DNA from 4 places in the Planococcus kocurii genome. Region 3 is predicted to be linked to each of the others. Evidence: riboswitches for the same ligand, from Rfam matches in the RefSeq annotation. Region 3 holds a riboswitch; each other region holds the start of a gene.

Region 1 (5,804 bases), 390 kb from region 3:
CGTCTTCAGCGTTTGCAGCAATCAAGTTAATATACGGTTTAGCCGTATCACTTTCGCGAGCGATTGGATCTTTAGTTGGGTTTAATCCCGCATCAACGGCAACACCATTGTTGATGATTGAAGCAGCCACATCAGGCATTGCACGTGGTGTATGACCAGACACCATAGGGACAATTTCAATGTTTTTTGGGTTTTCGATAATGTCTTCTGCCGTTCCAGTAAGTCCAGCATCGTCAGAAAGTGTGATCAATCCTGCTTCGTCGAGAAGTAATAGTGCGCGGCCCATGTTGGTCGCTTCATTGGGAGTTGCGATTTGTGAACCTTCAGGAATATCATCGATAGATTCGTATTTATCAGAATACAAGCCCATCGGTGCAATGACGGTCGAACCAATCGGTACGATATCAATATTATGCTCAGCAACAAATTCATCAAAATAAGAAATCGTCTGGAACGCATTCAAATCCAGTTCCCCTTCAGCTAGCGCTAGGTTCGGAGCTACATAATCAGAAAAAGTTTGGATTTCCAACTCAATTCCTTCCTTCTCCGCTTTGTCCGCAATATAATCCCAAATCGTCGTATCCGAACCGCTAATACCAAGTGTTACGGTCGTTTTGCCTTGTGCATTGCTATCGTCTCCGCAAGCAGCCAAAATGAATACCAGTAGTAAAAGTAATGTTGCTGTTAAAATTTTTTTCATGAGTAATTCCTCCATTTTTAAGGTGTATTTTACTAATTACGTCTGACTTGCCTCGATAATACATTTCCAAAAGATTGAACGCCTTGTACCAGTATGACCAAAATAGCTACTGTGATGAACATTACGACCGTGTCGAATCGTTGATATCCGTATGTAATGGCTAAGTCCCCAAGACCACCGCCGCCAATAGCGCCAGCCATTGCAGAAGCACCAATAAGTCCAACTACAGCGATTGTCAAAGCAAGAACAAGTGAACTTAACGCTTCGGGAATCAAGAAGCGAAAAATAATTTGCAACGGAGAGGCACCCATTGCTTGTGCGGCCTCGATCACACCTTTATCGACTTCAAGCAAAGAGTTTTCAATTAACCGAGCAATGTATGGCCCCGCATAGAAAACTAGTGGAACGATGGCTGCAGCTGTACCAATCGATGTACCGACAATGAGCCGAGTTAATGGAATAATGGCAACCATTAAAATAATAAAAGGAATAGAGCGAAAAATATTGATGACGACATTCAATACTTTAGACACGATTTCATTTTCCAACAAATGTCCATGACGTGTAACGACTAACAAGATACCGAGAGGAAAGCCAATCAATAACGAAAATCCAAACGCAACACCTGTCATATAGACGGTTTCCCATAAAGCTTCCAAAATTTGTTCGTAATCAACGGACATAATCAATGACCTCCTCTATTTGAATAGTGCTGTCCCTAATAGAAGATAAGGCACGTTCCACTTCGCTTGACTCTCCAGAGAATTCGACAATTAAGTTGCCGTATGGAACACCTTGCAATTCGGTAATATTGCCGAATAGTACATTCAAATCAACGTTAAAGTCACGTGACACTCGGGACATGAAGGGTTGACCGACTGATGTGCCAGTAAACTGCAACCGGTATATGGCCTGATTATTTTGTTTATCTTGAATTTGTGCTAGCAGCGATTCAGGCAACTCGTCGTTCATAACAGAGCGAACAAATCGTTTGGTGGTAGCTTGCTGTGGATTAGAGAAAACGTTAAAGACGCTTCCTTGCTCAATAACTTTCCCTGCTTCAAGCACGGCCACTTTGTCACAGATTTCTCGAATGACGCCCATTTCGTGTGTGATGAGCAGGATGGTAATATTGTATTCTTTATTGATTTTGCGAAGTAGGTCCAAAATCGATTTCGTCGTTTGTGGATCAAGTGCTGATGTTGCTTCGTCGCATAACAGAACGGAAGGATTCGTTGCAAGAGCACGAGCAATGCCGATGCGTTGCTTTTGTCCACCTGACAGCTGGTCTGGATATTTTTGCGCCTGATCTGCAAGTCCGACGAAATCGAGCAACTCTTTTACTTGTTTTTCGATATCATTTTTCGGTGTGTTAGCTAACAGGAGCGGCATAGCGACGTTATGATAAACCGTTTTTGAATGGAGTAAATTAAAATGTTGGAAAATCATACCGATATCTTTTCTGATAGTACGAATTTCTTTGCTAGATAGCGTCGAAATATCCTTTCCGTGAATTAATACACGTCCTTTAGAAGGACGTTCGAGCAAGTTTACAGTGCGGATTAGCGAGCTTTTACCGGCTCCACTAAAGCCAATAACTCCGTAGATTTCGCCAGTTTGGACAGTTAAATCGATGCCGTTCAATGCATAGATTTCCTGTTTACCTGATTGGTAGGTTTTGGCGACGCCTTCGAATTGAATCATAGTAAGTAGACCTCCTCATGCTGTATTGTTATTCAAATCGTTAATGCTCACAATCCGTCGAGAAACTAGACAAAAAGAGCCCCCTTTTTTCTTAACCATAAGAAAAAAGAGGGCTCCTGTTGAAACCATCTAATTCTCATCTTCCAAATGCATGGATGCATTTGCAGGAGTTGGCACAGTTTTTGCGGTTAAACAAATCTGCTGCCGAAACGTCATAGGGCCTGTCCCTCGGTTTCTCTGGATAAGAAAGTGATGTATGCTATTCGATTCGTGATTCCTACTTTATGGCGGAATAACAAAAAAGTCAAGATGAATATTGAAATTTATTTTTTAATCTTCAAAATTCATTGTATTCCTTTCTAAATGGACGGAGTAGGTTTCTTTCGAAAAACTGATGATACTGTAGGTTCACTGCCATTCTTTATTCGGATAATATTTTCTCGATGTTTCCATAAAGCCATCGTGAACAGGACTAGCGCTATTAGTAACGGCCATAGACCGACTGCAGGGATAAAGGCAATTACAAAATACACGGCGTACAAAACGAATACGCCAATGACAAGATAATTTGTTACCAGTGAAACAACGATCAATAACAATAATCCGAGCAACCCGAGCTTCCAGTCAAGCGCTATCATTACACCTATTACAGATGCTGTACCTTTTCCGCCGTCAAAGTTCATATAGAACGGAAAATTATGACCAACTATTACGGCAGCTCCTGCAACGAACAATAGGGTCCAGATTGTTGCAGTTGAAAAGCTACCTAAGTCCACTAACAAACGTAACCCCGCAACAACAGCAAAGCCTTTGGAAACGTCAATAAAGGCAACGAGCAAACCATATTTCCAACCCAGCACGATGGCTGCATTAGAAGCACCGGAATTTTTTACGCCCGAATTTTTGATGTTCACGCCTGATACGGCTTGTGCAACAAGTGAACCATGACAACAACCGATAAAATAACCTGTAATCAGTAAGAGCAAAATCCAAATGACCATCATTAATTCCTCCTCTACACTAAAAGATAACGTTTGAAAGAAGACAAGGTTTCAAAATTTTTTGACTAATAAGCTTGACAAACGCCAATAAAGTTTTTATACTTCACAACAAGATCAAAAATCAAATCAAATACTCTTATCAAGAGTGGCGGAGGGATAGGCCCTGTGATGCCCGGCAACCGACAGACATTTTGTTTGTAAAGGTGCTAATTCCTACAGAATCGATTTACAGGTTCTGAGAGATAAGAGGAGGAAACTCCGTAATTTACGGCCCTCTTCTTAGCGAAGGGGGCTTTTTTCGTCCCCTTTAGCATGTGTTACTACTAAAAAAACAGGGGGAATAGAAAATGACAAACTTTAAACCAGAAACATTATTATTACACGGAGGACAACAACCAGATCCAACGACAGGCTCTAGAGGTGTTCCTGTTTATAAAACCACTTCGTATGTTTTTAAAAATACACAGCATGCACAAGACCTCTTTGGACTGAAAGATACAGGCAATATTTACTCACGCATTATGAATCCGACGGTCGATGTCTTTGAACAACGAGTAGCGTTACTAGAAGGTGGCACTGCAGCAGTTGCTCTTTCTTCAGGAATGGCCGCTATTGCTTTTTCCATTTTGAACATTGCAGAAGCGGGTGATGAAATCGTAGCAGATAGCAGTCTTTACGGTGGCACCTACAATTTGTTTGCTAACACGCTACCACGCTATGGCATCACAACAAAATTCGTCGATGCGACCGATCCAGAAAATTTTAAAGCAGCAATTACAGATAAAACAAAAGCGATATTTGGTGAAATTATTGGCAATCCAAGCTTGAATGTTTTTGATGTCGAAAAAGTAGCAGAAATTGCCCATGCTAACGGATTGCCGTTATTGATTGATAATACATTTGCCTCTCCTTACGGCAGCAACCCGATTGAGTTTGGTGCAGACGTCGTCATTCATTCTGCGACAAAGTGGATTGGCGGACACGGAACGACAATTGGTGGCGTTGCGGTGGATGCTGGGAAATTCAATTGGGACAATCCACGTTTCCCAAATTATACACAGCCTGACGAAACCTATCATGGACTGCGGTACGGCATTGATGTACCAGGTGCAGCTTTTGCGACAAAACTTCGCGTTCAATTATTACGTGATTTTGGCCCTTCACTAAGCCCGGATAGTGCTCATGCTTTACTGCAAGGATTAGAAACTTTACATTTACGGATTCCAAAACACAATAGCAACGCTCAAATTATTGCAGATTACTTAAAACAGCATCCACAAATCGAGTGGGTAAACTTCCTTGGATTTGAAGAACATCCTTCTCATCAATTGGCGAAGAAATACTTGAAAAATGAAGGTTATGGATCGATTGTCAATTTTGGTATCAAAGGTGGAAGAGAAGCAGGACGTAACGTAATTGATCACATAAATCTCTGGTCTCATGTAGCCAATGTAGGAGACGCCAAGTCGCTAATTATTCACCCGGCTTCCACGACACATCAGCAATTGAACGATGAAGAGTTAACTGCATCTGGCGTAACGGAAGAGTTGATTCGTTTGTCTGTTGGATTGGAGAATGCAGAAGATTTAATCGCTGATTTGGAACAGGCCATACAGGCAGCAGTTTTGGAAAAGGTATAAGGAGGGATCGTCATGAAAACAGTATCCATTGGCTCATTAATCCTGGACTCTACTAAGACGATAGATGATGTGGAACTTGCATACGAACGTCTCGGAGATGAAACAGCTCCTGCGATCCTGATTTGCCATGCATTGACAGGTAACCAATACGCATTCGGTACTGAAAAAAATCCAGGGTGGTGGGCAGGATTAATCGGACCAGGAAAACCCGTGGATACAACTGTTTTTCAAGTGATTACCTTTAACGTACTCGGAGGCTGTCACGGATCGACGGGTCCTTTATCGAAAAATCCGAAAACAGGAATTCCTTACCGAGCTGACTTTCCAACATTGACGATACGTGATATGGTTCGAGCGGAATATCGTGCATTAAAAGAATTGGGAATTGACCACCTTGCAGGAGTCATTGGCGGTTCCCTTGGTGGAATGAAAACCTTAGAATGGGGAAACCTCTATCCAGATTTTACGGATGCGATTTTTCCGCTAGCTGTCACTCCCTATTACAGTGACTATGGAGTGGCGTTTAATCACATTGGCATATTGGCGATTGAAAGTGATGGGGATTTTAATAATGGAGACTATGCAGATGCGTCTCTTTTGAAGGGGTTTCATGTTGCTAGAATGGCAGGAATGGTTACTTATCGAAGCGGTCATATGTTCAATCGGCGCTTTGGTCGTAGTGGCGATGGCGAAGAATTTGATGTGCAGTCATATTTGAATTATCAAGGCAAGAAATTAGCCGGTCGTTTTGATGCCAAT
Region 2 (5,804 bases), 1.3 Mb from region 3:
TCGAATTTCGAGTATGGATAAGCACTTGCTTTTTCAGGTGGCGGTGTGCCGTTTGAGGGCATCCCTTGCGCACTCATGGATAATGATAAATCTAAAGAAGAGGCGATCCACTCTGCTAGTTCAGGTGTTTCTTGGCAGACTACAAAAATGGCAATACCGACATAAGGTTTACTGCCATCAATTGACTTAAACTGTTTTCGGTATTCTTTCGTAAAGTTTTGGCCGCCTTCTCCATTGATAAAGTGAGCAAACATATAAGGCAATCCTTTTTCAGCTGCTAGCCGTGCTGAATTTTCACTAGATCCTAAAATCCAGATGGGTGGCGTATTTACCGTAACCGGCGTTGCTTTCATGCCAAAGTATGGATGGTCTTCTGGAATAGCATCGTTTAAGTACATACAGAGCTCGTCTATTTGTTTAGGAAATAGACTACTGTCTCGCTTTTTCCCTTCATTTAATGCATAAGAAGCACGTGGCATACCACCAGGTGCTCGTCCCATTCCTGCATCGATTCTTCCAGGATATAAGGCTTCCAGCAATTTGAAGTTTTCCGCAATTTTAAAAGCAGCATAATGTGGCAGCATGACGCCACCAGAACCTAGCCGTATTGTTTGAGTCACAGCTCCTAGATGCGCAATCAGCACTTCTGGAGAAGATCCGGCTAGCGTTGTTGCATCATGATGCTCAGACACCCAAAAGCGTGTATAACCCCAATTTTCAGCTTGTTGTGCAAGAATGGCGGTATGCTTTAATGCCTCCTGCGGTGTGCTGCCTTCTGAAATTGGTGATTGGTCTAATAGGCTATACTTTAATGCCATAAAAATTCTCTCCTTTACAAAAAAACAAACAGCTTATTCTTCAACCAAGTAACCGACAGAGCGCAAAACTGTATGGATAAACGCCTGCGCTGCTAGAAAGACTTCTTCTTTTTCAGGTTCTTGGAAAATATCGTGATAGCAGAATTTCCATTCTTTGTAGCTGAATTCGTTTAGTTGTTGCTTTAGTAACCATTGACGAGCTACTTCTTTCTCAACAATCAAATCTCGCTCTGCTGTATACAAACAAGTCGGAATCTGCGGATACCTGTCAATACTTGCAGCCGTTTCTTTCATATAACTCTGCACTTCTTTATACCAACTTGCAGTAATAACCGTTTGATACCGCTTGCTTTCGGTTTCTTGACTATAGGAAAAACGATCGCGTGTCAGGTGGCGTAATTCGATGCCGTGATCCATCTTTCTGCGGCCAGTCAATTGCGCAACTCCCGGAAATGCGTTTGGCGCTTTCGGTGGCAATTTTTTTAACTGCAACCAAGGCGATGTAAAAATAACTCCGGCTACATTGAATTTCCGGTTCCCTAAGACATTCATCGCAATGGTTGCGCCCAGTCCATGGGCAATGACAAATACTGGCAACTCATTTTCTGACGACAGTCTCAGCAACTCATTTACTGCCTGTTCATAGTCATCAAACGATTCTCGGTGAACTTTGTCCGCTCCCGCATTTTTGCCATGGCCCGGTAAATCTCCTGTATATACGTCAAATCCTGCCGATCGCCATTTTTCAATTTGCCATGCATAGCGCAGGTGTTGTTCATACGCACTATGTATGAACACAACTACTGCCTTTGCTGATCCTTCAGCCTGCCATTTCCACATAATCCAACTTCCTTTCCCTGCTAATCAATTCTTGATGTTGTCTGTTAATTTGACGTTTTGATTTGATTTGTTACGATTAAGAATATCTTATCTTGTTTAAAGGAGCTTTGCTATGATTTATCCATTTAAAGACAAATTCCCTAAAATCGATCCATCTGTTTTCATTGCAGACTACGTCACAATTTCTGGTGATGTGACAATTGGCACAGACTCTTCTGTGTGGTTTAATACGGTGATTCGCGGGGATGTCTCTCCGACGATTATTGGCGATAAAGTCAACATTCAAGACCTCTGCATGCTTCATCAAAGCCCGGGTAAAACCTTGCTTCTTGAAGATGACGTGACCATTGGCCATCAAGTTACACTTCACAGTTGCAATGTTCGTAAAGGTGCTCTCGTCGGCATGGGTTCGATTATTCTTGACGGCGCTGAAATCGGAGAAGGCGCATTTATTGGTGCGGGTAGTCTCGTACCGCCTGGAAAAGTTATCCCTCCTGGCATGCTAGCACTCGGACGCCCCGCGAAAGTCGTCCGCGAACTTCGTGAAGACGATAAAGAAGATATGGAACGTATTGTTCGAGAGTATGCAGAAAAAGCAGCTTATTATAAATCACTCCAAAAAAAGTAACAATAAAAAAGGACGACCGGGCATCACTGCCTAGTCGTCCTTTTCGTTTTGTTAACTTATACGCCAGCTTGTTCTTTTAAGATCGCTGCTTTGTCTGTACGTTCCCACGGCAAATCAACATCCGTACGGCCAAAATGTCCGTAAGCTGCCGTTTGCTTGTAGATCGGGCGACGTAGATCCAACATTTTAATGATTCCAGCAGGACGCAAGTCAAAGTTTGCGCGTACCAAATCATCTAATGTGTCTTCATCAACGATGCCAGTTCCAAACGTATCAAATGCGATCGATACAGGATGTGCTACACCAATTGCATAAGCTAGTTGCACTTCGCACTTATCTGCAAGGCCAGCTGCGACAATGTTTTTTGCAACATAACGTGCCGCGTAAGCCGCTGAACGGTCAACTTTTGTCGCGTCTTTCCCTGAGAATGCGCCGCCACCGTGACGAGCATAACCACCGTACGTATCTACGATGATTTTACGTCCAGTTAAACCTGCATCTCCTTGAGGTCCACCGATAACAAAACGGCCAGTTGGATTGATAAAATATTTTGTTTCTTCATCGATCCACTTTGTTGGAACAACTTCGTTAATGACGTATTCCTTAATATTACGTTGAATTTGTTCTAACGTTACTTCTGGATGATGTTGAGTTGAGATAACAATGGTATCCACACGAAGTGGTTTGTTGTTTTCGTCATATTCAACGGTCACTTGCGTTTTGCCATCTGGACGCAAGTATGGAAGAATTTCTTCTTTGCGTACTTCAGCCAAACGACGTGCCAATTTATGTGCCAATGAAATCGGCAATGGCATTAACTCTTCTGTTTCGTTGTTTGCGTATCCAAACATTAATCCTTGGTCACCTGCACCGATATCGTCTAACTCTTTATCTGTCATTTGGCCTTCGCGTGATTCAAGCGCTACGTTTACTCCAGCAGCGATGTCCGGTGATTGCTCATCGATTGCGGTAAGAACTGCACTTGTTTCTGAGTCGAAACCATATTTAGCTCGCGTATAGCCAATTTCTCTTACTGTTTGTCGAACGACTTTCGGAATATCCACATACGTAGAAGTGGTAATTTCTCCGGCTACTAGAACGAGTCCTGTCGTAACGGTCGTTTCACACGCAACGCGTGCATTTGGATCCTCGGTTAAAATGGCATCCAAAATAGCATCTGAGATTTGATCACAAATTTTATCTGGATGTCCTTCTGTTACTGATTCTGATGTAAATAATCGACGGTTTTTCAAAAAATGTTCCTCCTTATATCCTGCGAGATTGCTCTCGAAATTGATACGGTACTCGTTTCCCATGTCAAGTCCGTTCCAGACAATCTGGATTGAACTTCAAGCCGTTTGTGGCCTTTCACACGAGGATTAAGGGCATTTCACAAAAAAATCCCTTCACTCATTCGTCATGAGGAAAGGAAGAATCATCATTAGCACCTTTCACTCTTATCATCCAAGGTCTGTGCACCTTGTGTCAGGTTGGGCACCATCACTGCAAAAGCAGCAGGTTGCCGGGTTTCATAGGGCCTGCCCCCTCCACCAGCTCGGAATAAGAGTATCCGTTCAATTTTTCATCATACGGAATTAGCAAAGCGATGTCAACAATTTTCGAAAATAAAATTACATTCTTCAAATAAAAACAATGATTTTTTGATTATGCTATTCTACCAAACTTTAGATTCCCGCAAGTAAAAAACCAAACTATTCAGTAATATCTCTGTTCACACAAAGCCATTGTACACTGTAGAAAACCGCTTTAAAAGGCATCAGTACTATTTGGAAATTATAGAAATAATTCTACGTATTGTCGGAGCTATCCTCTAATATTTTTTAATTTCCCCAGTGGATTAGTGTAGACTAATAAAGCTAATGTGTTATACTAATGAACGAATATACATCCTCCCCATTATGGGAATAACAGAAAAGGAAGGTACATATATATGACTTCAGTGAACTTTGCAAACGATTTAAAAGATCTTTTGACTGGCCAAAATGTGCATGTTCAATTATCAGTGCCACAATTAGTGGAAGCGGCAACATCCCGCAAAGAAGCAGTATTAACTCGGGAAGGTGCTGTAACAGCGGAAACAGGAAAATATACTGGCCGCTCACCGAAAGACAAATACATGGTGGAAGAAGAAAGTTCTAAAAACAAAGTCGACTGGGGCAATGTGAACCGTCCGATTTCAAGCGAAGTATTTGAAAAGCTTTACGCTAAAGTGATTAAGCACCTTAAAGACAAAGATGCGCTTTATGTATTCAAAGGATTTGCCGGAGCCGACCATGAATCACGTGTGCCCATCCAAACAATCAATGAATACGCATGGCATAATCTATTTGCTCACCAATTGTTCATCCGGCCTACAGCTGAAGAATTGCAAACACACGAAGCTGAATTCACAGTTGTGTACGCTCCGACTTTTCAAGCAGACCCTGCAGTTGATGGTACAGCTTCTGAAACATTTATCATTGTATCGATGGAGCAAGGCATTATTTTGATCGGCGGCACTGAGTACGCTGGCGAAATGAAAAAATCAATTTTCTCTATCATGAACTACTTACTTCCTGAAAAAGGAATTTTACCTATGCATTGTTCAGCAAACGTTGGTCCAGAAGGCGACGTAACTTTATTTTTCGGTTTATCCGGAACAGGTAAAACAACTTTATCAGCTGACGGTGATCGCAAACTAATCGGTGATGATGAGCACGGCTGGTCAGATAACGGCGTATTTAACATTGAAGGCGGTTGCTACGCTAAAACGATTAATTTGTCTCGTGAAAATGAACCACAAATTTACGACGCAATCCGTTTTGGTTCAGTACTTGAAAACGTAGTAGTGGACCCTGAAACACGCATTCCAAATTATAATGACGGTTCATTAACTGAAAACACACGTGCAGCATACCCAATGCAAGCAATCGACAATATTGTAGACCCTTCTGTTGCAGGACATCCGAAAACAATTGTCTTTTTGACTGCTGACGCATTTGGCGTATTGCCTCCAATCAGTAAATTAACAAAAGAACAGGCAATGTACCACTTTTTAAGCGGCTATACATCGAAACTTGCTGGAACAGAGCGCGGAATCACTTCACCTGAAGCAACATTCTCTACATGCTTCGGTTCACCTTTCTTGCCGTTGCACGCAACAGTTTACGCTGAAATGCTTGGTAAGAAAATCGACGAGCACGGCGCTCAAGTTTTCCTCGTTAACACTGGATGGACTGGTGGCGTATACGGAGTCGGTAGCCGTATGAAACTTTCTTACACACGCACAATGGTTCGCGCTGCGATCAAAGGCGAATTAAACACAGTGCCAACTGAAAAAGAAGCAGTCTTCGGTTTTGAAATTCCAACTGAAGTACCTGGAGTTCCAAGTGAAGTATTAAACCCACGCCATGCATGGTCAGACAAAGCAGCTTATGACCAAAAAGCAAATGAATTGGCGCAAGAATTCCAAGAAAACTTTAAAAAGTTCGGCACTGTCGCACCTGAAATCAGCGTGC
Region 3 (5,804 bases):
GCACCGATGAAAGCAAAAGGCATCAAAAAAGAGGAAGCAGAATTGAAAGCACGATTGCTACTTGAACGCGTTGGCTTATCTGAAAAAGAAAAGGCCTACCCAAACAGCTTGTCTGGCGGTCAAAAGCAGCGTGTTGCGATTGCACGTGCTTTGGCTATGGAACCGGAACTAATGCTGTTTGATGAGCCTACTTCGGCACTGGATCCAGAAATGGTCAAAGAAGTGCTCGATGTCATGAAAGACTTAGCAAAATCCGGAATGACGATGGTTGTCGTGACTCACGAAATGGGCTTTGCTCGAGAAGTTGCAGACCGTGTTTTATTTTTGGATCATGGTGTATTAGTCGAGGAAGGCCAGCCGATGGAATTCTTTAGTCATCCGAAAACTGCTCGCGCTAAGGATTTTTTGGATAAAGTCTTGTAACAGGTATCCTTCTGGGTACCTGCTTTTCTATTTATCACTATTTGTTCATTTGATGCTCAAATGTGTTGGCGTTACTTCTCATTTCTGCATGTTATAATCGAAGCTGGCAAACACGCAGAAAACAGAGGTGGAAAATGTGTTTAGAAAAATCGTTATTTTAATAGGCGTCCTATTTTTCATGTCGCTGATTATCTTTACAGCTGTCATGTTCTTAAAAAATGAAGTAGAACTTTATTCGGAAACCGATGTGTCGTTAACCATTGAAAAGCCGACTTTCATTACATTCAGCGAACCGGAAGTCAGTAACAACGGTTCAGATCTTACGCAAGTTTACACGATGACTTTCCTTGGAATAGAGGTCGGCACATATACATTAGTCGATCGATCGCTTCAAAACGGCACTTCCATTATTTTCGAAGAAATCAAAAACACCGGTTGGATTCCTTACACATTGTCGATGAATGTTAACAAGTTAGAAGATACCGATTTTAAATCGTGGAATCCACAGCCGGTAGCCAAACTTGACGAAGCGTTGTATGGATTAGACTCAACGACCAATCCGCATGGCATTTTCACAACCAAAAATGGTGAAATTCTAATCGGCAATGTTTACGTATCGCGGAATCTACAACTAGGAAATGGCGACTCCGTGCAGGAATTGCGTCATGAAATTACGGATTTTACTACAGAAGAAGGCACCTTGTCGAAAAACCTTTGGTTGCCACCTAAGCACTCAAGTCAGACATGGCTAATGGCAGCTCAACAACCGTTATTCGAAACAGAAGAAGATGAAGACCAATGGATTGCATTTTCACTCGAAAATCGTTTGTCGCAGTTAAACTGGCTGACGCCTCAAGGTCCTTACGTTAAGCTTCAATTGACGGACGACCCACGAACACAACTTGCCTATGGGTATATCGATAAGCGAACGGCCGACCTCTCTTCCCTTGAATGGAATGAAACTTCGCCCTCTTTGTTCTTTGAGTCCATGATACTAAATGCTGAAATCAATCAATAATCATCTAAAAAGCGTTAAAGCCCCTGCTTTAACGCTTTTTTATATTCTTATCTTCTTTTCTTAATACCCAGGCAGTTAGCTTTCAAATTAACTAAAAATTCCGTATAATTAAAGTGAGTTAAAACCTTATTTCTGTTGCTACGCGGCGGCTGATTACTATATGAGGAGGTTGGTCATAATGGAACGCCGAGTACTCGATTCACAAGAAATAGAACTTCGGTTAGATGATGATTTTAATGCGATTCTGAATATGATTGGCGAAGGTGCACCCGTTTACACAACTTACAAAGAATTCAAGATAGAAAAAGAACGGCAGCGTGAAGAAGAAAAAGAGCTTCATTAATGTTGAATCATCGCTTTTCCGTTACCGGAGAGGCGATTTTTTTTATAACAAAAAGGGAGTGTCATGCAAAAGGAGCTACACTCAAAAGGTCCTAATTTATGACCTTTTGGGGCAGCCCCTTTACTTAATTCATCATTTTTGCTACAAAATCATATGAGCGCAAACGATCTTCCTGATAAAAAACCGGCGAATTGACGATAATCTCATTGGCTCTTGTTTTTTGAATAAAGTTTTTCAACTTTTGTCTAACAAGATCCGGTGTTCCAACCATCGTCGATTCAGAATCTAATTTGTCCCGGAAAATCGCAATTTCGCGGTCTGTCCAAACTTCCTCCAAGTGATCGATGGGTGCTCTAAATGTAGTTGGCTCGCCTCGCATCAAGGAGAACATCTGCTGCTGCGAAGAAGTCGCCAACCATTCTGCACGTTCTTGTGTTTTTGCAACAATAATCGTAACGCCAAGCATCGCGTAAGGAGCGGCCAACACCTGTGACGGTTTAAAGTTTTGATGATAAAGTTGCAAAGCCTGCATCATGTAATCCGGTGCGAAATGACTAGCAAATGAAAATGGCAAACCTTTTAACGCAGCCAGCTGTGCACTAAATCCACTCGATCCGAGTAGCCAAAGCGGAATCTTTATATTAGTACCAGGGTACGCCCGAACACGTCCGACAGGGTTAGCTGAAAAGTAATTTTCTAACTCCGCAACTTGCTGGGGAAAATCATCTCCGCTGCTATTCAAATTCCGACGTAACGCATGCGCAGTAGCTTGATCACTACCAGGTGCACGCCCTAGACCTAAATCAATGCGTCCAGGATAAATAGTTTCCAATGTACCAAATTGCTCTGCTATAACAAGCGGTGCATGATTCGGTAGCATAACTCCACCTGAACCTACACGAATCGACTCTGTTGCGCCTGCAATATGTCCAATAAGGACAGATGTCGCAGAACTGCCGATACCCGGCATATTATGATGTTCAGCTAGCCAATAGCGATTAAACCCCAATCGCTCCACATGCTGTGCCAACTCCACACTATTTTTAAAGGTCTGCGCTGTTTCTGCACCTTCGTTTATCGGTGCTAAATCAAGCACCGCCAATGGGATATTTTCAAATTTCTTAATATGCATAATTCCGTTCACTCCTATTCTCTTCCATTGTAGCGATGTTTATCTGAACCGTCCCTTTTTTTGCTCAAGCACCGAAAAGCGCAAGCTGCCATGTAGATTCGACGGGCATAAGACGCTCTGGTGAAGTGGCATGTTTTCAGCCACACAGCCGGAGTGGCTTATGACCCGAGAATCTGGCAGCTGGAGCTGGACAACATGAAAAGTGAAAGTGCCTCGTCAGCTCTGACAGGCATAAGACAGACCAGCAGTGTGGCGTTCTTTGCTACGCAGCTGGGTTGACTTATGTCCCGAAGAGCTAGGCACTTGCAACTGGACACCGAAAAGCGCAAGCTGCCATGTAGATTCGACGGGCATAAGACGCTCTGGCGAAGTGGCATGTTTTCAGCCACACAGCCGGAGTGGCTTATGACCCGAGAATCTGGCAGCTGGAGCTGGACAACATGAAAAGTGAAAGTGCCTCGTCAGCTCTGACAGGCATAAGACAGACCAGCAGTGTGGCGTTCTTTGCCACGCAGCTGGGTTGACTTATGTCCCGAAGAGCTAGGCACTTGCAACTGGACACCGAAAAGCGCAAGCTGCCATGTAGATTCGACGGGCATAAGACGCTCTGGTGAAGTGGCATGTTTTCAGCCACACAGCCGGAGTGGCTTATGACCCGAGAATCTGGCAGCTGGAGCTGGACAACATGAAAAGTGAAAGTGCCTCGTCAGCTCTGACAGGCATAAGACAGACCAGCAGTGTGGCGTTCTTTGCCACGCAGCTGGGTTGACTTATGTCCCGAAGAGCTAGGCACTTGCAACTGGACACCGAAAAGCGCAAGCTGCCATGTAGATTCGACGGGCATAAGACGCTCTGGTGAAGTGGCATGTTTTCAGCCACACAGCCGGAGTGGCTTATGACCCGAGAATCTGGCAGCTGGAGCTGGACAACATGAAAAGTGAAAGTGCCTCGTCAGCTCTGACAGGCATAAGACAGACCAGCAGTGTGGCGTTCTTTGCCACGCAGCTGGGTTGACTTATGTCCCGAAGAGCTAGGCACTTGCAACTGGACACCGAAAAGCGCAAGCTGCCATGTAGATTCGACGGGCATAAAGAAATTTTTCTTTTCCTATCCTCCCTTTACTAATCAAGCTAGTTGCCTACCCACTTCTTATATTTGCATTATTTAAAATTCAACACTTGCTTTCTTTCATTAATTGATTTATGATTAGGAACATCTAAACAGAAACACTAAACTTAATAAGATATTTCTTATCTAGAGAGACGGAGGGATTTGGCCCTGTGAAGTCTCAGCAACCAGTCTGACGAAGACTACGGTGCTAATTCCAATAGGCTTCTGCCTAACAGATGAGAAGAATGCATTTCCGGACAGGGGCTTTCTTCTTTATGAAGAAAAGCCCCTGTTTTCTTATTGAGAGGATGAGTAACATGACAAAACACAGCTTGGAAACTTTATTAGTTCAATTAGGCAATCACAGCGATCCCACAACAGGAGCCGTTAATCCGCCCATTTACTTGTCGACAGCCTACGAACATCAAGGACTTGGCCAATCAACTGGCTATGATTATACGCGCACGAAAAACCCGACTCGCTCTGTTCTGGAAGAAGGATTTGCAGAACTTGAAGGCGCAGATGCTGCATTTGCTTGCAGTTCTGGAATGGCAGCTATTCAACTCGTTTTGTCTCTTTTTCGTCCAGGTGATGAATTGTTAGTACCGGAAGATATTTATGGTGGAACATACCGCCTATTAGATCACTTTGCATCAGCTTATAATATTCACCCCAACTACACCGAGTTCAAAGATGTCCAAGACACAGAACAAAAAATAACCATTCATACACGTGCACTTTTTATTGAAACGCCCACCAATCCACTGATGCAAGAAATTGATCTCGTTGCTTATGCCGCATTGGCTAAAAAGCATAAGCTTCTATTAATCGTCGATAATACATTTTTAACGCCCTTCTTCCAACAGCCCCTATTACTGGGTGCAGACATTGTTATCCATAGTGCAACGAAATATATTGGTGGTCATAATGATGTTTTAGCTGGACTTGTTGCCGCTAAAGGCGATCGCATTTGCGAAAAACTGGCAACATTCCATAATTCGGTTGGTGCCGTTTTGTCCCCTTTTGACTCTTGGTTACTGGTTCGCGGATTAAAGACATTGCCTTTACGGATGCGACAGCATGACGCAAACGCGAAAACCATTGCTGAGTTTTTGTCTCAGCAGTCGTCTGTGTCTGATGTGTTGTATCCTGGAAAAGGCGGCATGTTGTCCTTCCGTTTGCAAAAAGAAGAATGGATAGCTCCTTTTCTTGAACACATTAAACTCATCACCTTTGCGGAAAGTCTTGGCGGTGTTGAAAGTTTTATTACTTACCCCGCCACCCAAACTCATGCAGACATGCCTTTTGAAGAACGGACGAAACGTGGCGTTTGCAATCGGTTATTGCGATTTTCAGTCGGGGTGGAACTTGCTGAAGATTTAATTGCTGATTTAGCACAAGCGTTTTCAGAACTAAATAAGGAGGTAGTTGAATATGACCGATCGCATTGAAACGAAGTTTATTCACTCTACTGGAGTCGACCCACAAACTGGAGCTGTCAATGTACCTATCTATTTATCTTCCACTTTTCACCAACAAAGCCTGGATTCGTTTGGACCGTTTGATTATAGCCGTTCTGGAAACCCCACTCGCCTAGCGTTAGAAGAAACCATCGCTAAGCTAGAAGGAGGCAAGCGTGGGTTCGCCTTTTCTTCAGGGATGGCTGCTATTTCCTCTGCTTTTATGCTGTTGTCTTCAGGTGACCATGTCTTAGTGTCAGAAGACGTTTACGGCGGAACTTATCGTTTTATCACGGAAATTTTGGACAAATTCAATAT
Region 4 (5,804 bases), 1.4 Mb from region 3:
CTGAAGTAATGCCAGTTGTTGAAAAGTTAGAAAACCATGAATTTGAGCATTCGGTTCGTCTTTTAAAAACAGCAGGTGAGCTTGGCCTTCTAGGTGCTGATGTTCCTGAACAATACGGCGGTCTGGGATTAGACAAAATTGCTTCGGCCCTAATTGCTGAAAAAATGTCCAAAGCAGGTGGTTTCTCAATTACTCACGGAGCCCACGTAGGAATTGGTTCATTGCCAATCGTTCTTTTTGGTAACGAAGAGCAAAAACAAAGCTATTTGCCGCGTTTAGCAACTGGCGAAATGATTGCAGCTTACGCATTAACAGAACCAAGTTCAGGGTCTGACGCATTAGGCGCGAAAACAGTAGCAAAATTAAATGAAGCGGGTACGCATTACGTCTTGAATGGTGAAAAACAATGGATCACCAATGCTGGATTTGCGGATGTCTTTGTTGTATATGCAAAAATTGACGGAGACAAATTCTCTGCGTTTATCGTTGAACGTGAATTCCCAGGTGTTTCTGTTGGGCCTGAAGAAAAGAAAATGGGTATCAAATCGTCTTCAACACGTACGTTAATTCTTGAAGACGCTGAAGTTCCTGTGGAAAATCTTTTGGGCGAAGCAGGACGTGGCCATATTATCGCGTTTAACATTTTGAACATTGGTCGTTATAAATTAGGGGTAGGTACAATTGGTGCCTCGAAACGTGCGATGGAATTGACGATTCCGTATACGAACCAACGTCAGCAGTTTAAAACACCAATCTCGTCTTTCAACTTGACGCGCGAAAAATTAGCGACAATGGCTTCTAAATTGTATGCAGTTGAAAGTTCTGTTTACCGTACTGTTGGCCTTTTTGAAGACCGAATGAGCGGGTTTACAGACGAGCAACAAGCAGACGGCAAGCTAGTGGCAGATTCAATTGCTGAATTTGCGGTAGAATGTTCGTTAAATAAATTTTTCGGTACAGAAACGTTAGATTATATCGTCGATGAAGGCGTTCAATTGCATGGTGGTTACGGCTTTATGCAAGAATATGAAATTGAGCGCATTTACCGCGATTCACGCATTAACCGTATTTTCGAAGGCACCAACGAAATCAACCGGTTACTCGTACCAGGTACATTGTTGCGTAAAGCAATGAAAGGTGAATTGCCGTTATTGCAACACGCTCAAAAGTTACAAGAAGAGCTGTTAATGATGATGCCTGAAGAAGTAGGGACAGATGCATTAGACCAAGAAAAATACTTGGTAAAAAACGCGAAGAAAATTGCATTGCTCGCAGCGGGACTAGCGGCACAAACATACGGCACAAAACTAGAGGCCGAACAAGAAGTGCTAGTGAACATTGCCGATATCGTCAGCAACGTCTTTGCGATGGAATCTGTCGTGTTGCGTACTGAAAAAGCAATTGCCGCTTCAGGTGAAGAAAAAGCGAAACAAAAACTGTTGTATACACAAATTTATTGTCAAGAAGCGTTTGATCAAATCGAGCGAGATGCGAAAGAAACATTGATCGCGGCTATTGAAGGCGATAACCAACGCATGATGCTTTCAGCGTTGCGCAAATTAACGCGTTCAACTCCTTATAACGTTATTGCGAAAAAACGCGAAGCTGCTGTTAAGCTAATTGATGTAGAGAAATACGTCGTGTAAGAAGTTTTATGAAACAGGCAACTCCGTTAATTTGGGGGTTGCCTGTTTTTATTCATCGACCACAAGGCTTCTCTTTGGTAAGCTTAGAAAAAAGGGAGGTTTTAAGGTGATTACTTATTACGCATATCCAAAATGCATGACTTGCCGTAAAGGAAAAAGTTGGCTAGAACAAAACAAAGTGGAATTCAATGAAATACACATTGCGGAAAACCCACCAACTAAAGAACAATTAGCTCAAATGTATCAAGCGAGTGGTTTAGAATTGAAGAAGTTTTTTAATACGAGTGGTTTGGTTTATCGCTCACTTAGTTTAAAAGATAAGTTATCGACTATGAGCGAAGACCAGCAATTGGAACTACTTGCTTCTGATGGCATGCTGATCAAGCGTCCCTTGGCTTGGGATGGCGAAAAAGTGACACTTGGCTTTAAAGAAGCAGATTATCAAAATCGCTGGTTGTAAGCGAGTAGCACCATCTTGTATTTCGCGGCTGTTTATGTCAAACTGAATGTGAATGAACTACATAATTTGGAGGGGTCAAGATGAGCACACCAGCAGAACTTCGTTATTCAAAAGAACATGAATGGGTTAAAACCGAAGATGGCAATGCACGTATCGGTATTACTCATTTCGCACAAGCGGAACTAGGGGATATCGTTTTTGTTGAACTTCCACAAGTTGGAGACGAGCTAAAAAAAGATCAGCCTTTCGGCAGTGTTGAATCCGTTAAAACGGTTTCAGAATTGTATGCGCCAATTAGCGGAAAAGTAATCGAGGTTAACTCTGAACTTGAAGATAGCCCAGAATTTGTGAACGAGTCTCCTTACGAGCAGGCTTGGATGGTTGTAATCGAAGCCCCTTCTGAAGAAGAAGTTAATGCATTGATGACAGCAGACGAATACAAAGAAATGACCAACGAGTAATTACTGAAAAGCGCCTATCTTGGCGCTTTTTTTTATGACCGATAAGTGTTGTCAGCAGTTCGCATAAGTCATGGAAATGGACGTCAGCCTGTTCTATTGGTATTTTAAAACTAGATAAGTTGGTAAAAGAAACCGACTTTTCTATACTGCTTTGTGCTCAGCAAAGGAACGGGTTGCATGATCCACATCCTGTGAGCTCGAAAGCACTGCTGTTTTACGGAATATCAACAAGTGGAAATCATTAGTTCGACTTATATAAAGAGCTTTATCGCAATAAAACGAAAGTTTTCTTTTACCGCTAAGTCTTAGAACTTTTCTTATTTTATATTTGATGGGGTGAGTGTTATGGGAAAGGTGATTGTTGTCGAAGGGCTCAGTGATAAGTCAAGGATTGCACCACTCATTGCAGAACCCGTGACGATTCTTTGTACAAATGGTACAGTAAGTGCATCGAGACTGGAAGAGTTACTATTACCGTACGAAGGCCAGGATATGATCATACTAGTAGATGCAGACTCTTCAGGAGAAAAACTGAGGAAACTCGTCAAGCGTGAATTTCCTGAAGCTCGTCATTTTTACATTAACCGAAATTATAAAGAAGTTGCAGCAACACCGCTCCGGATCTTGATGGATGTGCTCATCACAGCGAATATCCAGGTAAATAAGCTATTAACAGAGGGATGAAGAAAATGAATGAATGGACGCACAAAGAATGGATCAAAGAAAAGAATACGAATAAATCAACGGCTTATTATTTGTACGCGCCAATGTGTGGAACTTGCCAGGTTGCGTCTAAGATGCTATCAGTTGTCACCGAATTGTTACCGGATCTTCCAATGGGCAAAGCAAATTTAAATTACGTTCAAGAAATAGCGGATCTCTACGAAGTGGAGAGTGTACCGTGCTTACTTATAACAGAAGGTGGCAAACTAAAAGAGAAAATCTATGCTTTTCAATCAGTGCCATACTTGTATAGTAAGTTAAAACCTGTTGACGAATACAGCCGGTCATGGTAAATTAGTCTTCTGATAAAAAACCAATTGCTTGTCTGAAATCTAGACAACAAGCGAAGAGTCAAATAGAATACAGTCCTTAAGTTTTTCAAAAATTTCATATCAAAACTCTTATTACGAGTGGTGGAGGGAAGTGCCCTATGAAGCCCGGCAACCGTCATGAAAATGAAATGGTGCCAAATCACACAAAGCGAAAGCTTTGGACGATGAGAGATTGGTTTCCGTATACTATACGTTTGCCCTTCTGCTCAGTTATGCGCGGAAGGGTTTTTTATTTTTAAGATTTAGGAGTGTTGGAAGAATGATTGAGTTAAAGCAAGTGACAAAAAAATTCGATACAGGCAAGGCAATTTTAACAGCTGTGGATCAAGTGGACTTATCCATTTCTGATGGAGAGATATTCGGTATTATTGGTTATAGTGGAGCAGGTAAAAGTACCTTAATCCGATTGTTGAATGGGTTAGAAAAACCAACGTCAGGAACTGTAGAGATTAATGGACAAATTATCACAGCGATTAAAGGCGGAGAATTACGCAAGGCACGTCAGAAAGTCAGTATGATTTTCCAACATTTTAATCTACTATGGTCTCGTACAGTGAGAGAAAATATTGAATTTCCGCTAGAAATTGCCGGAGTGGCAAAAGCACAACGCGGAAATCGTGTACAGGAGTTAATTGAATTAGTCGGATTAACGGGTCGTGAAAACGCCTATCCTTCTGAGCTATCAGGAGGACAAAAACAACGCGTCGGTATTGCCCGGGCATTAGCAAATGACCCAGAAGTCTTGTTGTGTGACGAAGCGACATCAGCACTCGATCCAGAAACAACAGATGCCATTCTTGACTTGTTAGTAGACATCAATAAGCGATTGGGATTGACAATTGTACTGATTACTCATGAAATGCACGTCATCCGGAAAATTTGCCACCGTGTGGCTGTAATGGAAGGCGGACGAGTTGTAGAACTTGGCGACGTTTTACATGTGTTCCAATCACCGAAAGAGGCAATCACGAAACGCTTTGTTGCGCAAGTAGCCGACAGTGGAGATTCACAGGAAACCATCAAAAACCTGCGGGAATTATACCCAACTGGCGAATTGGTGAAATTGGTTTTTGTTGGCGATCAAACCGAACAACCCATTTTAACTAAATTGATTCGCAGTCATGCCGTGGAAGTGAATATTGTTCAAGGCAATATCTCGCATACGCAGCGTGGCGCATACGGCACCTTGATCTTACAGCTTAAAGGGTCTCAAGCAGAAATTGAAGAAGCACTGGTATTTCTTCGCTCAGAAGATATTCAAGCGGAGGTGATGGACAATGATTGAATCGTTATTTCCAAATGTAAAGTGGGACAGCATGTGGGAAGCTACTCTTGAAACACTTTACATGACCGCATTATCAACTGTATTTACATTTGTTATTGGTTTAGCACTTGGTATTATCTTGTTCTTAACAGCACCGAAACAATTGTGGGCAAACAAACTCGTTAATTGGCTGACTGGCGCATTCGTCAATATTTTCCGTTCAATTCCTTTTATCATCTTGATCATTTTATTGATTCCTGTCACTTTGTTCTTGATGGGATCGATTCGCGGACCGAATGCGGCTTTACCGGCATTAATCATCGGTTCAGCTCCATTTTATGCACGAATGGTGCTAATTGCGCTAAAAGAAATTGATAAAGGTGTGATCGAGGCGGCTCGTTCAATGGGTGCAACAACCGGCACCATCATTTGGAAAGTGTTATTGCCCGAATCAAAACCGGCATTAATATCCGGCATTACGGTCACGGCGATTGCATTGGTCGGCTATACAGCAATGGCCGGCATTATCGGCGCAGGTGGTCTTGGTACACTTGCTTTCCTCGACGGCTTTCAACGCAGTCGTGAAGACGTTACATTGATGGCAACAATCTTAATCTTAATCATTGTCTTTATCATTCAATACATTGGTGATTGGGTCACGATAAAAGCAGACAAACGGTAAAAACGGATTTTCCGTTCTATAAAACAACACATAAGGGAGAGATTGAGATGAAGAAATTTGTAGTAGGAACAGCGTTAACGGCATTGGTACTCGCAGGATGTGGAAATGGTGGAGCAAGTGAAGAAGAGTCTAAGACATTACGCATAGGCGCTTCTAACGTACCGCATGCTGAAATTTTAGAACAAGCGAAGCCCCTTTTAGAAGAGCAAGGAATTGAACTTGAAGTTGAAACGTAT

The links. Region 3 has a riboswitch for S-adenosylmethionine ahead of AUO94_RS13230 (methionine biosynthesis PLP-dependent protein). Riboswitches for the same ligand answer to the same signal wherever they lie in the genome.
Region 1: linked by a shared signal. The riboswitch ahead of AUO94_RS11500 (methionine ABC transporter ATP-binding protein) and the one ahead of AUO94_RS13230 (methionine biosynthesis PLP-dependent protein) in region 3 are both predicted to bind S-adenosylmethionine.
Region 2: linked by a shared signal. The riboswitch ahead of metK (methionine adenosyltransferase) and the one ahead of AUO94_RS13230 (methionine biosynthesis PLP-dependent protein) in region 3 are both predicted to bind S-adenosylmethionine.
Region 4: linked by a shared signal. The riboswitch ahead of AUO94_RS03165 (methionine ABC transporter ATP-binding protein) and the one ahead of AUO94_RS13230 (methionine biosynthesis PLP-dependent protein) in region 3 are both predicted to bind S-adenosylmethionine.

What each region holds. Positions count from the first base shown of each region.
Region 1 is NZ_CP013661.2:2,330,563-2,336,366, forward strand. It holds gene AUO94_RS11490 (MetQ/NlpA family ABC transporter substrate-binding protein) at 1-700, opposite strand, end outside; gene AUO94_RS11495 (methionine ABC transporter permease) at 733-1,383, opposite strand; gene AUO94_RS11500 (methionine ABC transporter ATP-binding protein) at 1,373-2,404, opposite strand; SAM riboswitch class I at 2,538-2,652, opposite strand; gene AUO94_RS11505 (glycerol-3-phosphate acyltransferase) at 2,764-3,405, opposite strand; SAM riboswitch class I at 3,539-3,654, shown strand; gene AUO94_RS11510 (O-acetylhomoserine aminocarboxypropyltransferase/cysteine synthase family protein) at 3,753-5,045, shown strand; gene metX (homoserine O-acetyltransferase MetX) at 5,058-5,804, shown strand, end outside.
Region 2 is NZ_CP013661.2:535,076-540,879, forward strand. It holds gene AUO94_RS02700 (LLM class flavin-dependent oxidoreductase) at 1-818, opposite strand, end outside; gene AUO94_RS02705 (alpha/beta hydrolase) at 852-1,658, opposite strand; gene AUO94_RS02710 (gamma carbonic anhydrase) at 1,771-2,286, shown strand; gene metK (methionine adenosyltransferase) at 2,343-3,539, opposite strand; SAM riboswitch class I at 3,741-3,853, opposite strand; gene pckA (phosphoenolpyruvate carboxykinase (ATP)) at 4,238-5,804, shown strand, end outside.
Region 3 is NZ_CP013661.2:2,722,800-2,728,603, reverse strand. It holds gene AUO94_RS13245 (amino acid ABC transporter ATP-binding protein) at 1-423, shown strand, start outside; gene AUO94_RS13240 (hypothetical protein) at 560-1,441, shown strand; gene AUO94_RS17460 (hypothetical protein) at 1,620-1,784, shown strand; gene AUO94_RS13235 (LLM class flavin-dependent oxidoreductase) at 1,909-2,916, opposite strand; SAM riboswitch class I at 4,164-4,269, shown strand; gene AUO94_RS13230 (methionine biosynthesis PLP-dependent protein) at 4,344-5,477, shown strand; gene metC (cystathionine beta-lyase) at 5,461-5,804, shown strand, end outside.
Region 4 is NZ_CP013661.2:611,425-617,228, reverse strand. It holds gene AUO94_RS03190 (acyl-CoA dehydrogenase family protein) at 1-1,646, shown strand, start outside; gene AUO94_RS03185 (arsenate reductase family protein) at 1,783-2,106, shown strand; gene gcvH (glycine cleavage system protein GcvH) at 2,187-2,567, shown strand; gene AUO94_RS03175 (ribonuclease M5) at 2,913-3,251, shown strand; gene AUO94_RS03170 (thioredoxin family protein) at 3,257-3,583, shown strand; SAM riboswitch class I at 3,689-3,793, shown strand; gene AUO94_RS03165 (methionine ABC transporter ATP-binding protein) at 3,882-4,907, shown strand; gene AUO94_RS03160 (methionine ABC transporter permease) at 4,900-5,568, shown strand; gene AUO94_RS03155 (MetQ/NlpA family ABC transporter substrate-binding protein) at 5,616-5,804, shown strand, end outside.